DNA from 3 places in the Kocuria sp. CPCC 205260 genome. Region 2 is predicted to be linked to each of the others. Evidence: riboswitches for the same ligand, from Rfam matches in the RefSeq annotation. Region 2 holds a riboswitch; each other region holds the start of a gene.

Region 1 (5,844 bases), on a different contig from region 2:
GCGGCCGAAGGAGACGGTCTTGAAAACCGTTGTGCAGCGACCCTGCACCAAGGGTTCGAATCCCTTACCTTCCGCGCAGAGCAGCTGAGAGCCCCGACCCCCGCGGTCGGGGCTCTCGCCGCATCACCTGCGGTAGTTTCATCGCCATGGACCAGACGCCGCCCGCCCCCGCCGACAGCCGCTCCCGACGCCACGAGGTGACGCTGCGGTTCCTGGCAGCGCCCACCGATGAGGGGCATTCCGGGACCGTCGACGCCGGCCGGGTCCTGGAGTGGGTGGACAAGGCCGCCTTCGCCGCGGCAGCCGCCTGGTCGGGCTCCTACTGCGTGACCGCCTACGTGGGCAACATCCACTTCGAGTACCCCGTGCAGGTCGGCGAGATGGTCGAGGTGACCGGCACGGTGCTGACCACGGGCCGGTCCTCCATGCACATCAACACCGTGGTGCGCTCGGGCGATCCCAAGACGGGCGAGCTCGAGCAGCGGGCCCGGTGCCTGACGATCTTCGTGGCCGTCGACGGCAGCGGGAAGTCCACGCCCGTGCCGAGCTTCGAGCCGCGGGGCCTGGAGCAGGAGCTGGCCCGTGACTACGCGCTCTCGCGCATCCCGATCCGCGAGGAGATCACCGCCGAGATCGCCCGCCAGGACTTCAGCGCGGAGGGCACCGGCGAGCGCGAGGTCCTGCGCTTCCTGGCCGCCCCCACCGATGTGAACTGGGGCGGCAAGGTCCACGGCGGCATCGTCATGGAATGGATCGACGAGGCCGCATATCTCTGTGCGACCCGCTACTGCGGCCGGGACACCGTGGCCGTGTTCTCCGGCGGCATCCGCTTCATGCGCCCCCTGCACATCGGGGATCTGGTCGAGGTCGACGCCCGCCTGATCTACACCGGGACCAAGGGCATGCACATCGCCGTGGAGGTCCGCTCCGGGGATCCGAAGTCCCGCGAGCTGGAGGTCACCACCAACTGCCTGACAGTCATGGTGGCCCGCGACGAGGAGGGCACCTCCGTGCCCGTCCCCGCCTGGGAGCCGGTGACCGAGGCGGATAAGCGGCTGTGGCAGCACGCACGCACGCTGCTCGAGATCCGCAGCCGCGCCCAGGGCAATCGGCTGCCGAATCACCTGCTGGAGGAGTCCGGCGAGTCGACGACGTCCGCCTGAGGCCACGCGGCGCCGGGAGGCTCAGCGCCGCGGCACGACCAGCCGCACGGTCCCGGAGACCAAGCTCTCGAGCGGGCCGGGGCCTTCCCCGCCGGCCCGCCACAGCGCGGCGAGCCCCAGCAGCAGGAGCACCTGCAGCACGTACAGGTCGGTCAGCTCGGACAGGATCACGTGCAGCGTGTACATGCTCAGCGGCATGGAGCCGGCCGCGAGCACGGGCATCAGCAGGCGGGTGCGCTCCCCTATCGCCAGGCAGATCAGAACGCACACGGCGATGACCGCCGCCGCGATGCCCGAGGTGAAGACCAGGTCGAAGGTCGTCGACGAGTGCGGACCGACCGTGACCAGCCACCACCACGTGGTCGTGGGCGTGGTCCCGTGGCTGCCGATGGTCTGCGCGGCATACGGCGAGCCCCAGGCCAGCGGCGACAGACCGGAGCCGGCGCGCTCGAGGGCCTCGTGCCCGCCTGCGGACAGCAGCAGCTGCGAGCTCACCCAGGCCGCGACGGCCAGCAGGGCGCCGACGGCCCCTGCCCAGGCGGCCGTGGCGGCGCTGCGCCAGTCGAGCCGGGCCAGGAGCAGCCCCACGAGGAGGTAGCCCATCCACTGCAGCACCGGGTAGTAGCCGGTGAGCAGCACGCCGATGACCAGCTCACCCGGCTGAGCCAGGTGGGAGAGCTCGGGCGCTTCGGCGGCGCGCTGGAGGCCGAGCCCGCCGCGGATCAGGTGGGAGGCCACCGGTGAGACCACCAGCCAGAACACGGTCGTGGCCGCCAGACACCGGGTCGGAAGCCGCAGAACCAGCGGGGCGAGCAGGAACAGTACGCCGTAGTTCACCAGGACCACCGCGATCGAGCTCGACAGCGATCCCAGCACGAGTCCGAGGATCGCGATCAGCACGCCGCGCACCGCCAGTGAGGCAGCCGCGTCGCGCCAGCGCCCATAGCGCCGCGTGGACAGCTCGACGGAGAACCCGGCCAGCACCGCGAACAGGGCTGCCGCCTTGCCCGCGATCAGCCCGACGGGCTGCGGATCACCAGCCGCATCCACCAGGTCCATCGTGTGGGTGGCCATCATCCCGAGCAGGGCGACGGCCCGCGCCAGATCGATGCCGAGCATGCGGGCCCCCGGGTCCGGGCGCGTCGGGGGGCTCGAGGGCTCGGAGGCGATGAGGGGCACGCCCTCACTGTGCCTCACATGCTCGGGCCTCGGCCACGCGAGCCCGTCGCACCGCTAGGATCGACGGTGCGGCGCGCAGGTCGTGGGACCTGCACCGCTGAATGACCCCACACGGGAGCCCGGGCACGGGCTGAGAGGAAGCTGACGCGGCTTCGACCGTCGAACCTGCTCCGGTTCATACCGGCGAAGGAAGTGAGAGCTCGATGCCTTCTGCACCCCTGTCCGCCCCCGCGACCGCATCCTCCGACGGGCGCCCTCCCGCACCGACCCGCCGCGCGATCCGCGGCGGGATCATGGGCAACTACGTCGACCAGTTCGACATCTTCCTGCCCGTGATCGCCCTGGCTCCGGTGTCGGCGCAGCTGTTCGGCGATCATGACATCGTGCGCAATGCTGGCCTGATCTTCGTGGCCACCCTGCTGGGCCGCCCGCTCGGGGCCATGATCTTCGGCCCGATCGCCGACCGCGCGGGCCGGGTGCTCATCACCCAGGTCGCCCTCGCCGGCATCTGCCTCACGACCCTGCTGATCGCCCTGGTCCCCGGGCACGAGGTGCTCGGCGCGGGCACGTTCCTGGCGGTGCTGGCGCTGCGCCTCCTGGGCGGGATCTTCCTGGGCGGGGAGTACACCTCGGCGATCCCGCTGGCCATGGAGTGGGCGCGCCCGCGCTCACGCGGTCGTCTCAGCGGGATGATCATGGCGATGTCGCCGCTGGCCAACGCCAGCATCGCCGCCGTCACCTTCCTCCTCCTGCTGCTGCTGGACGACAGCGAGTACGCCGCCTGGGGCTGGCGGCTGCCGTTCCTGCTCGGCGCCGCCCTGGCCGCTGCCATGCTGATCTACTACCGCCACATGGTCGAGGAGGCTCCGCAGCGTCGTCGCCCGGCCCGTTCCGCACACCCGCTGGCGCAGCTCGTCAGGGGCAGCAGCCGCCGGTCGCTGCGGCAGGTCCTCGTGCTGATGACCGGGCTGTGGCTGCTCACCTACATGGCAGTGCCCACCCTGACCGCCCAGCTCTCGCGCAGGCCGCAGCTCGAGCCGCAGACCGTCTCCCTCGTCATGCTGGGCGCGACGGCCGTGTCCGCGCTGGCCATGGCCGGGGCGGGTGCGCTGTCCAGTCGGATCGGGCGGCGCCGGTTCTTCGTGGGCTTCGGTCTGCTCTGCGCAGCGGTCTCTCCCGTCATCCTCCTGGCGCTGCTGTCCGGGGCCCTCGGAGCCGGCATCGGCACGGTGCTGCTGCTGGCAGCCGCGCTGCAGGTCACGACGGTGACCGGCTACGGGCCGGTGGGCGCCTATCTGACGGAGCGCTTCCCCGACGAGATCCGGGCCAGCGGATACGGGGTGGCCTACAGCATCTCGATCGTGCTGCCCGCGCTCTACCCCTACTACCTGCCGCCGCTGCAGCAGCTGCTCGGGCCGCACGCGGCGATCGCCGCGGTGCTCGCGGTGGGCGGGCTCCTGGTGGCCCTCGGCGGGCTGCTCGGCCCCGAGCCGGATCGGTCGGGTCCGCTGCCCGACTGATCGGCAGATCGCGGCTCACAGGCAACTGCCAGCCGCCTGAGGCCCTCGGCGGCGGGGCCGTGAGCGGGACAAGCGCATCATGTACGACGTGATCGCACTGCCCTCCCGCGCCGCCGCCTGGCTGCTGGCCGGATCCCCCTCCGCCTCCTACGGAGCCCCGCATCGCCGACCCGATCGCGACGAGAAGACCCATTCCTGGTGGAAGGTCATGTGCCTGTCCGGCGTGGACTACTTCTCCACCCTGGGCTATCAGCCCGGCATCGCGATCCTGGCCGCCGGGCTGATCTCTCCGCTGGCCACCCTGGTGCTGGTGGCGGTGACGCTGTTCGGCGCGCTGCCGGTCTACCGGTGGGTGGCGGTGGCCTCCCCGCACGGCGCCGGCTCCATCCGGATGCTCGAGACGCTGCTGCCGCGCTGGAGCGGCAAGGTGCTGGTCCTGTGCCTGCTCGGCTTCGCGATCACGGACTTCGTCATCACCATGACCCTGTCCTCGGCCGATGCCGCCGTGCACATCGTCGAGAATCCGCACGTGCCGGCCGAGGCGCAGCACTGGCAGTTCTGGGTGACCGTCGGGCTGCTCCTGCTGCTGGGCGCGGTGTTCATGGCCGGGTTCTCGGAGGCCATCAGCGTGGCCGTCGTCCTGGTCCCCGTGTATCTGAGCCTCAACGCCGTGGTGCTGGCGGTGGGCTGGTGGCAGATCGCCCGCTCGCAGGAGATCGGATTCGCGCAGTGGTGGCATGCGGCGCTGAGCCAGCACTCCTCGCCCTGGGCGGCGGTCGCCGTGGCTGCCCTGGTGTTCCCCAAGCTGGCGCTGGGCCTGTCCGGCTTCGAGACCGGGGTCTCCGTGATGCCCCTGGTGCGCACCTCGCGGGGCCTGCGGGGCCGCGTGGAGGGCACCCGACGACTGCTCACGACCGCTGCGCTGATCATGGCCGGGTTCCTGCTGACCTCGTCGCTGGTGTGCACGATCCTGATCCCGGCCGGGGACTTCGAGCCCGGCGGCGCTGCCAACGGGCGGGCCCTGGCCTACCTGGCGCACAGCCTGCTGGGCGAGACCTTCGGGTCGGTCTACGACCTGTCGACGGTGCTGATCCTGTGGTTCGCGGGCGCCTCGGCGATGGCCGGTCTGCTCAACCTCATCCCGCGCTACCTGCCGCGCTACGGCATGGCGCCCGAGTGGACCCGCGCTCCGCGGCCGCTGGTGCTCACGATCCTGGCCGCTGCCCTGGTCGTCACGGCGGTCTTCCGCGCCGACGTGGATGCGCAGGGCGGGGCCTACGCGACCGGGGTGCTGGTGCTGATGCTCTCGGCCTCCTTCGCCTCGACCCTGTCGGCCGGAAAGCGGGGGCACCGACGCGCCGCCGTGGGATTCGCGGCGATCACTGTGGTGATCGCCTACACGACCGCCGACAACATGATCAGCCGCCCCGATGGCCTCCACGTGGCCCTCGTGTTCATCGCGGCCCTGCTGGCGGCGTCGTTCGCCTCGCGGGTCTGGCGGGCCTCGGAGCTGCGGATCCGCAGCATCGATTTCGACGAGACCTCCCAGGACTGGCTGCGCAGCTGCCGCGGCCGCACGGTGCGGCTGATCGCGCACCGGCCGCGCACCCAGCTGGGCGCAGCAGGGGCCCAGGCCCAGCAGCTCCTGCTCAGCGACCCCGACCTGGCCGAGAAGCTGCGCGACGAGCGCGAATGGCATCGCCTTCCCTCGGCCGACGGCGTCCTGTTCGTGGAGGTGACCCTGCGCGATCCATCGGACTTCGAGGACCGGCTGCGCGTGAGCGCCCACGAGATCGACGGCCACCGCGTCCTGCGCGCCGAGGGCTCGTCGGTGCCCACCTGCCTGGCCGGCGTGGCCCTGGCCGTCCGGGACCGGACGGGGCGGCCGTCGCACCTCTACCTCGAGTGGTCCGACGGCTCGCCCCTGGTCAACTCCCTGCGCTTCCTGCTCCTCGGCCGCGGTCAGACGGCGACGGCGGTGC
Region 2 (5,844 bases):
GGTCGTGGACCAGCTCTCGGCCATCATGCTCGTGGTCTCGACCCTGGTCTCGCTGGCGGTGCTGCTGTTCGCGACCGGGCAGGGCATCGCCGACGGCGACGACGACGGCCCCATCTCGATCTTCTACCCCACGTTCCTGATCCTGGTCGCAGGCGTCTCGAACGCGTTCCTGGCGGGTGATCTCTTCAACCTGTACGTGGGCTTCGAGATCCTGCTGATGGCCTCCTACGTCCTGATGACCATGGGCGGCACGGCCCAGCGCATCCGGGCCGGCGTGACCTACGTGGTCGTCTCCGTGATCTCCTCGGTCCTGTTCCTGATCGCCATCGCGATGATCTACGCGGCCACCGGCACCGTGAACATGGCGGATCTGGCCGTGAAGCTCGGCGATCTGCCGGTGGGCACGCAGATGCAGCTGCACCTGATGCTGCTGATCGCCTTCGGCATCAAGGCCGCGGTCTTCCCGCTGTCGTTCTGGCTGCCCGACTCCTACCCCACGGCCTCGGCACCCGTCACGGCCGTGTTCGCGGGACTGCTCACCAAAGTCGGCGTCTATGCGATCATCCGCACGGAGACGCTGCTGTTCCCCGGGGACAGAGCGGACCAGCTGCTGCTGTGGGTCTCCCTGCTCACCATGGTCGTGGGCATCCTGGGAGCGCTGGCCCAGATCGACATCAAGCGACTGCTGTCGTTCACGCTGGTCAGCCACATCGGCTACATGATCTTCGGCATCGCGGTCGGCTCGCAGACCGCGCTGGCCGCGGTGCTCTACTACGTGGTCCACCACATCATCATCCAGACCAGCCTGTTCCTGGTGGCCGGTCTGATCGAGCGCCGGGGCGGGTCGACCAATACGGACCGCCTGGGCGGTCTGGTCGGGCTGTCACCGCTGCTGGCCCTGCTGTTCATGATCCCCGCGCTGAACCTGGGCGGCATCCCGCCGTTCTCCGGCTTCCTGGGGAAGGTGGGCCTGATCCAGGCGGGCACCGACCAGGGCGGCTGGGCCATCTGGGTCGTGATCGCCGGCTCCGTGCTCACCTCGCTGCTGACGCTGATGGCCCTGATGCGCATCTGGAACAAGGCGTTCCTGCGCGCCCCCGACGACGCCGACTACCCGGATCCGGTCCTGCTGGTCTCCCGGGACGAGGCACGGGAGCACGGGCCCCGCAGCGCCGCCTCGGTGTCCATGGAGGCCGAGGGCGGCGGCCGGTGGGCCGGTCGCAGCAACGTGCAGCTCATGCCGTTCTTCATGGTGATGCCCACCGGGATGCTCGTGGCGGTCGGGGTCGCCCTCACGGTCTTCGCGGGACCGCTGTTCTCGGTGGCCGACAACGCCGCGGAGAACCTCATGCACCCCGAGCGCTACGTCGAGGCGGTCTTCGGCGACGAATCGGGACCGCGCGGCGTCGTGGACGACGGCGAGGACCCGAGCTCCGACGACCCTGCCGCACCGAGCGTGCCGGAGGGCGAGCAGTACGGGGAGGATGTGGGCGAGGACAGCGGCGCCGGCATCCAGCGCGAGGTCTACGACGGCACGGATTCGCGGCCCTCGGCCGAGGCCGACGCGCAGCGGCAGGGCTCCGAGCAGTCCGAGGAGGCAGATCAGTGAGCTCGACAGCGACATCCCGCGGGTCCTCATCCGCCCGGCCCCGGCGGCGCGAGCACCGCTGGGCCGTGGAGATCCCCCTGATCCTGTGGCTCATGCTCGTATGGGCCGTGCTGTGGGGCGAGCTGACGGCCAAGAACCTCCTGGTGGGACTCGTGCTGTCCCTGCTGGTCACCCGGGCGCTGGCACTGCCGCCCGTGCAGCTGTCCAGCCGCTTCAACGTGCTGCACGCCGTGACCCTGTTCGTCACCTTCCTGTGGCAGGTCATCCGCGCCAGCTTCGAGGTCATGTGGACCGTGATCGCCCATGGGCCCAGGGCCTCCTCGTCGGTGACCGCCGTGCAGATGCGCTCGCACTCCGATCTGATCCTCACGGCCACCGGAAGCACCATGGGACTGATCCCGGGCTCGGTGCTGCTGGAGGTGGACCGTCCGAACGCGACCCTCTACTTCCACGTCCTGGACGTGCACGACGACGAGGACATCGAGCACTTCCGGGAGTCCGTGCGCAACACCGAGGCTGCCTGGATCCGCATGATGGGCTCTCCGGAGGACTACGCCGCGCTGCGGCGCGAGGACGCCCAGAAGGGCCGTGGACTCAACCCCCGGGCCGTGCTGCGCAGCTGGGCGGGCTACGCCCACAGATCGAAGGCCGAACGACGGGATGAGGAGCAGAGCCGATGAGCACCATCGTCATGGCCGTGTGCCTCGTGATGCTCGCCGGTGGGGCCGCCGGCGTGCTGTACCGACTGGTGAAGGGACCCTCGCTGCTGGACCGCGTGCTCTCCAGCGACGTCCTGCTCTCCGTGGTGGTCGCCGCGATCGCCCTGGAGATGGTCTGGAGCGATCACTCCGACTACATGATGGTCATCGTGACCGTCTCGCTGCTGGGCTTCATCGGCTCGGTGTCTGTGGCGCGGTTCGTCCAGCCCACGCGGCCACGGAAGACGGGCCAGACCGATGAGGGCGCCACCAAGGAGCCGGTCGAGGGCGAGCGGGCCGAGCAGGATCACCGGCCCGCCCCGATGCAGAAGCCCGCCCCGTCCGAGAAGGAGGGACACCGCTGATGGATCCCATGGACCTCGTGCTCGACATCGTCGTGGGCGTGCTGCTGCTCGTGGGCTGCCTCATGTCCCTGACGGCCGGCCTCGGCCTGATCCGGCTGCCGGACGTCCTGTCGCGGATGCACGCGGCCACCAAGCCGCAGGTGCTCGGTCTGCTGTGCATGCTGCTGGCCGTGGTGATCCACTCCCGCGAGTGGACGCTGCTGCCGCTGGCCCTGCTGGGCTGGGCCCTGATGCTGCTCACGGCGCCGGTCTCGGCGCACATGGTGGGGCGCTCGAGCTATCGGACCAAGCACGTGCTCGATGAGACGCTGATCGCCGATGACCTGGCCGCAGCCCTGGACGAGGCCGACACCGCCGAGTCGCAGGGCGGCGCGGACCGCCCGTCGTGATCCGCAACGGCTCGCCGAGCGCGCTAGGGTGAGCACCGAACCTCCGGCGCCGGCTGAGGCGCCGGTTCCGCGATCTCCCGAGTGGCTCACTCGGGGTAGGAGATGACATGAACCCCAAGATCATGGGACTCATCGGCACCGGCGCGTCCGTGCTGGGCGTGCAGGCCGCCACAAAGGGCCTCGACGCCACGTGGAAGAAGGTCACCGGCCGCCAGGTCCCGTCCAAGGGCGACGACCCCCGTGAGGACCGCTGGCTCGACATCGTCCTGTTCGCCGTGGTCAGCGGTGTGCTGACCACGGTCGTGCGGACCCTGGTCAACCGCCAGGTCGCCGAGCAGCGCGAGAAGGCCGAGCTCAAGGCGCAGGAGAAGGCCAAGGGCCGCGGCTGATCTCGACCGGTCCGGGCTGGCCGCTGCGCGCGGCCTGCTGATCGATGGCGAAGGCGCCGGGAGCCGTGTGCTCCCGGCGCCTTCATCCGTTCCGGGTCCGGCTGAGGGTGACCTGCATGTGCTGCGCGTTTGGCGTAGGATCCCAGGCACACGACAGGGGAGCGCCCGAGGGCGCTGAGAGTGCGGTCCGCCGCAGACCCTCGAACCTGCTCCGGCTAGCACCGGCGAAGGAAGTCGAGCATCTCGGAGGTGCTTCTCGCGCGTTCCTGCGGGCGCCCGCCCACGCAGCATCGCGCGAGAAGCGCTTCTCCCCTCCTGATGACAGGGGCGCCGCGGCGTCCCCGGGCCCCCAGGAGGACCACCATGACGCAGCATCGCAGCACCAGTCAGATGAGCAGCGGATCCGGCCTCGATACGCGCTCGGACCGCGACCCCGGAACCTTCGGCTCCCCGCAGCGCAGCGCGCGCTCCCGCCTGAGGTGGCGCGTGCTCGACCTCGTGGTCCTCGCAGTGCTGGCCGCCGCCTGCGGCGTGATCTTCTGGGCCTGGTCCGCTCTGGTCTACCCCCTCTCCCAGGCCGTCACGGTCGGCTATCCCCCGGCGGGCGGCCTGCTGGTCGGCGGATGGCTGATGGCCGGACCGCTGGCCGCCCTCATCATCCGCCGCCCCGGCGCAGCACTGGCCTGCGAGCTGCTGGCGGCGTGCTTCGAGGGGCTGCTGGGCACCCACTTCGGCATGACGGTCGTGCTCTCCGGTCTCATCCAGGGCGCGGCGGCGGAGGCCGTCTTCCTGGCCGCCGGGTACCGCCGCTTCGGCCCGGTCGTGGCCGTGGCCTCGGGCGCTGCCGCCGGAGCGCTCGGGACACTGACCGAGTGCCTGATCTACTACTACGAGTGGCCGATGGCCCACCAGGCGGTCTACGTCGTGCTGGGCACGGTGTCCGGGGCGGTCATCGCCGGTCTTGCCATGTGGGCACTGACGCGCGCTCTGCGCTCCACAGGAGTGCTCTCGGGCCTGGCCTCCGGTCGATGACCGCTCGCACGCACGGAGCCGACAGGGCCGTGCGCGGCGGAGCCGCCGTGTTCGCGCGCGGCTTCGGCTGGCAGCCGGAGGGTCGGAAGACCCCAGCCATCGAGCAGGTGGACCTCGAGATCCCCGCGGGGCAGCGCGTGCTGCTGCTGGGCGCCAGCGGCTCGGGCAAGTCCACGCTGCTGCACGCCCTGGCGGGCGTGCTCCCGGACACCGAGGACGATGCCCCCGGGCCGGGGCCCGACGGCGGTCGCGCAGCGCCCTCCGGAGGCAGCGGCCCGCGCGGCGAACTGCTCGTGGACGGACAGCCCGCAGCCCAGCGCGGCGTCGTCACCGGCCTGCTCCAGCAGGATCCGGAGTCCTCGATCCTGCTGGCCAGGGCCGGCGACGACGTCGCGTTCGGCCCGGAGAACCTGGCCGTGCCCGCCGAGGAGATCTGGGACCAAGCCGATGCCGCCCTGCGGGCCGTGGGGCTGGAGATCTCCCGCAGCCGGGACACCTCGGCGCTGTCCGGCGGGCAGCAGCAGCGCCTCGGCCTGGCCGGCATCACCGCCATGCGCCCGCGCCTGCTGCTGCTCGACGAGCCCACGGCCAACCTGGATCCAGAGGGGGTGGTGACCGTCCGCAGGGCGGTCGAGTCGGTGGTCGAGGACACCGGGGCCACACTGATCGTGGTCGAGCACCGCACCGAGGTCTGGGCGGATCTGGTGGAGCGCGTCGTGGTCCTGGGGCCGCGGGGAGTGCTGGCCGACGGGAGCCCCGAGGACGTCCTCGGCGCCCGAGGGGCCCAGCGCGAGCAGCTGCGCCGCGCCGGCATCTGGCTGCCGGGCCAGCGCGCCGCCGCGGTCGCCCCGGCCCCCGCCCCCGGTGAGCTGCTCCTGCGCGCCGACGGGCTCGAGGTCTCACGCGAGCAGCCCTCGCAGCGCCTGCTCTCCCGCCGCCGTCGCCGCGTGCGCCGCGGTGACGCGGTGCCCGACGGGGCCTGGGCCGGCGCCCCGGCGGCGCAGCCGGTGGACCTGCGCCTGCGCGCCGGCAGCGCGTTCGCGCTGACCGGGCCGAACGGCGCCGGGAAGTCGACGCTGGCCCTGACGCTGGCCGGTCTGCTCGTGCCGAGCGCCGGTATGGTGCGCGCTGCCGGCAGCCTCGCCGGAGGGCTGCCGAACGATCCTTCGGTATGGTCCGGCCCGGAGCTTGTGGAGCGCATCGGCACGGTCTTCCAGGAGCCCGAGCATCAGTTCCTCACCGGCACGGTGCGCGAGGAGCTCGCCGTGGGCCCGCGCCGGGCCGGGGTCCCCGAGGACGAGATCGCCCGCCGCGTGGATGAGCTGCTCGAGCGGCTGCATCTTTCGGCCCACGCCGAGGCCA
Region 3 (5,844 bases), on a different contig from region 2:
ACGAAGAGGTCGGCGGGGAGGCGAGCCTCGTCGTCCTGGTCCGAGCCCCCGAAGGCTCCCAGGCAGCCGACTCCGCTGACGTGGGGGAGGAGATCGCCGCGGATCTGCGCGAGCACGACGGCATCGTGTCCGTCCATGCCTTCAGCGATCCCGGCATGAGCGACCCGCTGAGCTCTGACGACGGCCGCACGGGCATGGTCGTCGCGCACATCGAGGGCACCTTGGCCGAGCAGACTGAGATCTCCACGGAGCTCGTGGACCAGCTGAGCCAGGAGCGCGGCGACGGCACCGAGGTGCTGGTGGGCGGCTCCGCGCCCATGATCGCCTCGAACAGCCAGCAGGTGATCAAGGACCTGGGGCTGGCCGAGCACATCGCCGTGCCCATCACGCTGGTGCTCCTGCCGGCGGTGCTGGGCGTGGTGACGCTCGTGTTCCAGCACGGCTGGCTCTCCGGGTTCCTGGGCTTCACGCGGGGCCCGCTGGACATGTCCATGCCCGTGCTGCTGTTCTGCATCGCCTTCGGGCTGTCGGTGGGCTTCGAGCTGTTCCTGATCGGGCGCATGAAGGAGTTGTGGGAGCAGACGGGCAGCAACCGCATGGCGGTCGTGGAGGGGCTCGCGCACACCGGGCGCATCAACACACTCGCGGCGCTGGTGCTCTCGGTGTCGTTCGCGGCCTTCGGGACGAGCCAGGTGAGCTTCATGCAGCTGTTCGGCCTGGGTACGGCGTTCGCGATCCTGCTCGATGCGACCCTGGTGCGCGGCGTCCTGGTGCCCGCGTTCATGCGGATCGCCGGGCGGGCCAACTGGTGGGCACCGGCCCCGCTGCGGTGGTTGCACGATCGGATCGGGCTGGCGGAGGCCCCCGAGGATCCGCATACGGGCCCCTTGGCGCAGCGCGAGCCGGAGGAGTTCGGGGATCACATCACGTCGCCGTCGGCCCGACGACGCCGCGGCCGCCATGTGGCCGACACGGCGCCGCGGCACCGGAAGGGACCGTGGTGAGGGTCCCGTCAGTCGGTCCGCGCTCTCAGCGCGGGATGATCTCCGACTGATCCTGAGTCAGGGCCTGATCGAAGAACGCCAGCTCGTGGCGGCAGCCTGCCAGATAGGCCCGCTGTGCTGCCGCACGGCCTGATTCCGAGCTCTGTGCGAGCTCCCGCTCGACGCGCTCCAGGGCTGCAGCGGTTGCAGCCACGAACTCGGGATCGCGGTAGGTCTCCAGCCATGCGGCATACGGGTGATCCGGCTCCACGGTCGGCAGACAGGCTCCGACCTGGGCGTAGAGCCAGAAGCAGGGGAGCACTGCAGCAGCGCCGACAGCTCGGTCCTGTCCCAGGGCGGCGGCCAGCAGGAAGTCCGTGTAGGCCGCGGTGACGGTGCTGGCGGGCTCGTCGGCGGCCTCCGGACGGGCGGCCATCCAGGTGCGGTGCAGCTGGGCCTCCTCCGTGAGGCAGCCGACCGAGGCCTGTGCCCACGCGAGCTGGTCCGGGGCGTGATCGCAGCGTGCGGACAGAGCCGCCAGGGCCCGGGCGTAGCCGGCCAGATACAGGGCGTCCTGGGCGAGGTAGAACGTGAACCGCGCGTCGTCAAGGGTTCCGTCCAGCAGGGCGCGCACGAATCTCGAGTCCTGGATCTCGGCTGCCGTCTGCGCGCCGGCGTCCCACAGCGACTGCGTCCATGGACCGGCCGCTTCGACGGCGGGCTGGGGGGCGATGTTCGAGGTGGAGCTCATCAGGGACATCCCTTCGCCAGTGCGAGCTGGAGCAGGTTCCACGGGTCTGATCTCAGCGCCGGCGGCGCACCCCGTGTCCGCAGCCCAGTGTAGGCGGCAGGATCGGATGCCGACAGGGCGGCAGCCGGTTCCGCTGTGAGAGACGAGACCTGCTCATATGGCACATTCGACATATGAGCAGGTCAGGCGGCCTATGGGTCCTCCGAGAGCTCGGCCAGCCCGTCAGGAGCCGTCGTGGCCCTTGAGAAGGCTCGCGAAGTTCGTGACCGGACCCAGGTCCACGCCGCTGCGACGTGGCGCCCGCGCGGGCTCGGTGGGCAGGAAGCCCTCCACCCCGGCGGACTCGGCCACCAGTGCCGTCGCCATCTCGGAGGCGGCTCGAGCGATCCGCGACTCCAGGCCTCCGGTGTCCCCGGAGCCGAAGTCATCGGTCGCGGCGAACACGCCCGTGGGCAGCACGACCGCCCGCGAGTAGGAGAACAGCGGGCGCAGCGCGTGGTCCAGGACCAGGCTGTGGCGCGGGGTGCCGGCCGTCGCGGCGATGAGCACCGGGAGGTCGATCAGCGCTTCGTCGTCGAGGACGTCGAAGAACATCTTGAACAGCCCCGAGTAGGAGGCCCGGAAGATCGGCGTGACCGCCACCAGCCCATCGGCCTGGGCGACCAGGCGCTTGACCTCGTCGAGCTGCGGATCGGGCAGCCCGCCCGTGGTCATGGCCTGCGCCAGCGGCAGGGCCAGGTCCCGCAGCTCCACGTGGTGGACCTCCAGGGCCTCGCCCCGGGCGCCGACCCGGGACTCGACGGCCTGGGCGATCCGGTCCGCCAGCAGGCGGGTGGACGACGGCGAGGACAGCCCCGCCGAGACGACGACGAGCTGGCGGGTCATCGCTGCTCATCCTCCTTCTGCTCGTCCTGCGGCTGCGCGTTGATGACCTGGCGGTGCTTGGAGTCCGGGCCCTGGGCGCGCAGGGTCTCGTGGGTGGGCGGGTCTGAGGGCACGTGCGCCGGGCGACGTGCCTCGAAGCCCTCGCGCAGGCGCGGGGCGATCTCCCGGCCGAGGATCTCGATCTGCTCCAGGACCACCTCCTCGGGCAGGCCGGCGTGATCCAGCAGGAACATCTGGCGCTGGTAGTCGCCCACCTGATCCGCGTAGCCCAGGTAGTGCTCCACGATCTGATCCGGGGTGCCGACCGTCAGCGGGGTCATCCGCGAGAAGTCCTCGAGCGACGGGCCGTGGCCGTAGACCGGCGCGTTGTCGAAGTACGGGCGGAAGACCCGCTTGGCCTCGGCCTCTGTCTCAGCGGCGAAGATCTGGCCGCCCAGGCCCACGATCGCCTGGTCGGCGGCGCCGTGGCCGTAGTGCTCGAAGCGCTGGCGGTAGAGGTTCACCATCGAGGCGGTGTGCTCGATGTTCCAGAAGATGTGGTTGTGGAAGAAGCCGTCGCCGTAATAGGCGGCCTGCTCCGCGATCTCCGGGGAGCGGATCGAGCCGTGCCACACGAAGGGCGGGGTGTCATCCAGCGGCCACGGGGTGGAGGTGTAGCTGTTGAGCGGGGTGCGGAACTTGCCCTGCCAGTTCACGACCTCCTCGCGCCACAGCTTGCGCAGCAGGTGGTAGTTCTCGATGGCCAGCGGGATGCCCTGGCGGATGTCCTTGCCGAACCAGGGGTAGACCGGACCGGTGTTGCCACGGCCCATGGTGAGATCCACACGACCGCCGGAGAGGTGCTGGAGGAAGGCGTAGTCCTCAGCGATCTTCACGGGGTCGTTCGTGGTGATCAGCGTGGTGGCCGTGGAGAAGCGCAGCCGCTCGGTCTGGGCGGCGATGTAGGCCAGGTGCGTGGTGGGCGAGGACGGCACGAACGGCGGGTTGTGGTGCTCGCCGGTCGCGAAGACGTCCAGACCGACCTCCTCCGCCTTCAGGGCGTACTTGGTCATCGACTGGATGCGCTGAGCTTCGGACGGCGCCTTGCCGGTGGTGGGGTCCGGGGTGACGTCGCCGATGGTGAAGATGCCGAACTGCATGGTGCTCGCTCCTTGGGTGCGCATCGCGATGAGCCGGAGATGTCTGGTCATCGCGTGACGTTTCACGGAACAGTATGCGTCGATGTAGGTGACATGTCAACCATTAGGTCCGCCGTGCTCGAGGGACGGCGGGAACGACGAACGCGCTGTCGTCGTGATGCGCCAGGCCGTGTCCGCGCAGGGCGGCAGCCGGCCTGCGCGGGTCAGTCGATCGGTGCGCAGTCCGGGCGGCGGATGTCGAGCTTGCGGGCGATCCGGGAGGTGATGCGGTCCAGGTCCTCGATGTCCTGTGCATCGAGGGCGTCGAAGAACGACCTGCGCACGGCGCCCAGGTGGCCCGGGGCGGCTGCGGCCAGGGCCTGGCGACCGGCTTCGGTGAGCTGTGCGAGCTGCGCCCGACCGTCGTCCGGGGCGGCTGAGCGGGCGATCAGGCCGCGCTTCTCCATCCGGGTGAGGTGGTGGGACATGCGCGAGCGCTCCCAGTCCAGCAGCCCGGCGAGCTCGGTGATCCGGCAGGAGGAGCTCTCGCTGTCGTTGAGCATGACCAGGACGTCGTAGTCCTGAAGCGACAGGCCGGAATCGGACTGCAGCTGCGAGGACAGGGCGGCGGGGATGCGGCTGCTCACGGCAAGCCAGCGGCGCCAGACGGTCTCCTCATGTGCGGACAGCCAGTCGACGCCGTCGCCGGCGCCGCCCGTGCCAGCTGTCGTCGAGGGGGAGTCCCCGGGCTCGTCGGCGTCTGAGGGGAGGCTGCGGGGTTCGGTGTCGGGTGCCGTCGTCATGCCCCCAGGATAGCGACAAACGTGACGCGTCATCAGTGAGTGGCTGCGGGTTGCCGCTCACTTTCACGTGAGCCGGCATCCAGCAGGTGATGGCACCATGTCCGCCATGTTCCCCAGTTCCCGCAGCGCCCGACGTCAGCCCGCCGCCGCCCGGTCAGGAGCGGGTCGCTTCTCCGCCGCGCCTGCCTCTGCGCAGCGGAAGCGCCGCAAGGGCAAGGCCGAGCCGCGGCTGCTGCCGATCGCCGTCATCCTGTGGATCGTGGGGCTCGCGGCCTTCGTGGCGGGCTTCGGGCTGGGCAACACCGGTTCCGGCGTGGCCATGACCCTCACGTTCTTCGGGGGGCTGATCGTGGCCACGCTGGCGGAGGTGGGGGCGTTCCTCACTGCGCTGGCCAGCACGATCTCCTATCGGCGGCACAGGCCCTGGAATGTGATCGTGATGATCCTCTCGGTGCTGATCAGCCCGGCCACTCTCATGCTGCTGCTGCAGCTGGCCATGGGGTCCTGAGCTCGGTTGCCGAGCCGGGCGACGCACGACGACACAGCCCTGTGGGAATGCCTACGTCTCGTGTGGACACGGCCTGTGGAGAGTTGTGCACACGCCGTGGAGAAACCCTGGAATCACACTCTGACCTGGTGATTCATCCTTCGTTCACGAAGTCTGAGCCTGTGGATATCCACAGCTGGCAGGGAGATCTGCACCGGTTGCGCACAGTCCTGCACGGCGCGCCCCACAGGGCATCCACAAGTTATCCACAATCAGTGGATAAAGCCCGCGCATGTCATTGCAAGCGTTCCGGCCGAGCGGCTTATGACGTCGGCTCGGTGGGCCAGAATGGGCGGGCCGGGCGGCCGTCGTCGTCCTGGCTGCAGTCAGCGCTGGAAAGGCCCCGTCGTGTCCGAAGAGATCCGCACTCCCCCCTACGACAACGTCGCCGAGCAGTCCGTGCTCGGCGGCATGATGCTGTCCAAGGACGCCATCGCGGACGTCGTGGAGGTGCTGCGCGGCAACGACTTCTACAAGCCGGCGCACGAGTCCATCTACGAGGCCATCATGAGCCTCTACGGCAAGGGCGAACCCGCCGACGCCATCACCGTGGCCGACGAGCTGACCAAGCGCGGCGAGCTCGAGAGGACGGGCGGGCCGGCCTACCTGCACTCGCTGATCTCGTCGGTTCCCACCGCGGCCAATGCCGGGTTCTACGCCGAGATCGTCCAGGAGCGCGCCGTGCTGCGCCGCCTGGTCACCGCCGGCACCAAGATCGTCCAGCTCGGCTACTCGCAGGACGGCGAGGTCGAGGTCC

Evidence for each region. Region 2 has a riboswitch for thiamine pyrophosphate ahead of RF645_RS11560 (ECF transporter S component). Riboswitches for the same ligand answer to the same signal wherever they lie in the genome.
Region 1: linked by a shared signal. The riboswitch ahead of RF645_RS12260 (MFS transporter) and the one ahead of RF645_RS11560 (ECF transporter S component) in region 2 are both predicted to bind thiamine pyrophosphate.
Region 3: linked by a shared signal. The riboswitch ahead of RF645_RS06045 (hypothetical protein) and the one ahead of RF645_RS11560 (ECF transporter S component) in region 2 are both predicted to bind thiamine pyrophosphate.

What each region holds. Positions count from the first base shown of each region.
Region 1 covers NZ_JAVKPT010000010.1:28,063-33,906, reverse strand. The annotation lists tRNA gene RF645_RS12275 (tRNA-Ser) at 1-74, shown strand, start outside; gene RF645_RS12270 (acyl-CoA thioesterase) at 147-1,163, shown strand; gene RF645_RS12265 (heparan-alpha-glucosaminide N-acetyltransferase domain-containing protein) at 1,185-2,342, opposite strand; TPP riboswitch at 2,444-2,551, shown strand; gene RF645_RS12260 (MFS transporter) at 2,546-3,862, shown strand; gene RF645_RS12255 (amino acid transporter) at 3,942-5,844, shown strand, end outside.
Region 2 covers NZ_JAVKPT010000008.1:73,236-79,079, forward strand. The annotation lists gene RF645_RS11535 (Na+/H+ antiporter subunit D) at 1-1,609, shown strand, start outside; gene RF645_RS11540 (Na+/H+ antiporter subunit E) at 1,606-2,289, shown strand; gene RF645_RS11545 (monovalent cation/H+ antiporter complex subunit F) at 2,286-2,672, shown strand; gene mnhG (monovalent cation/H(+) antiporter subunit G) at 2,672-3,061, shown strand; gene RF645_RS11555 (DUF4235 domain-containing protein) at 3,169-3,450, shown strand; TPP riboswitch at 3,596-3,700, shown strand; gene RF645_RS11560 (ECF transporter S component) at 3,814-4,482, shown strand; gene RF645_RS11565 (ATP-binding cassette domain-containing protein) at 4,479-5,844, shown strand, end outside.
Region 3 covers NZ_JAVKPT010000002.1:288,435-294,278, reverse strand. The annotation lists partial or broken gene RF645_RS06050 (MMPL family transporter) at 1-1,004, shown strand, start outside; gene RF645_RS06045 (hypothetical protein) at 1,030-1,734, opposite strand; TPP riboswitch at 1,726-1,818, opposite strand; gene RF645_RS06040 (FMN reductase) at 1,957-2,619, opposite strand; gene RF645_RS06035 (LLM class flavin-dependent oxidoreductase) at 2,616-3,758, opposite strand; gene RF645_RS06030 (MarR family winged helix-turn-helix transcriptional regulator) at 3,962-4,540, opposite strand; gene RF645_RS06025 (hypothetical protein) at 4,647-5,048, shown strand; gene dnaB (replicative DNA helicase) at 5,436-5,844, shown strand, end outside.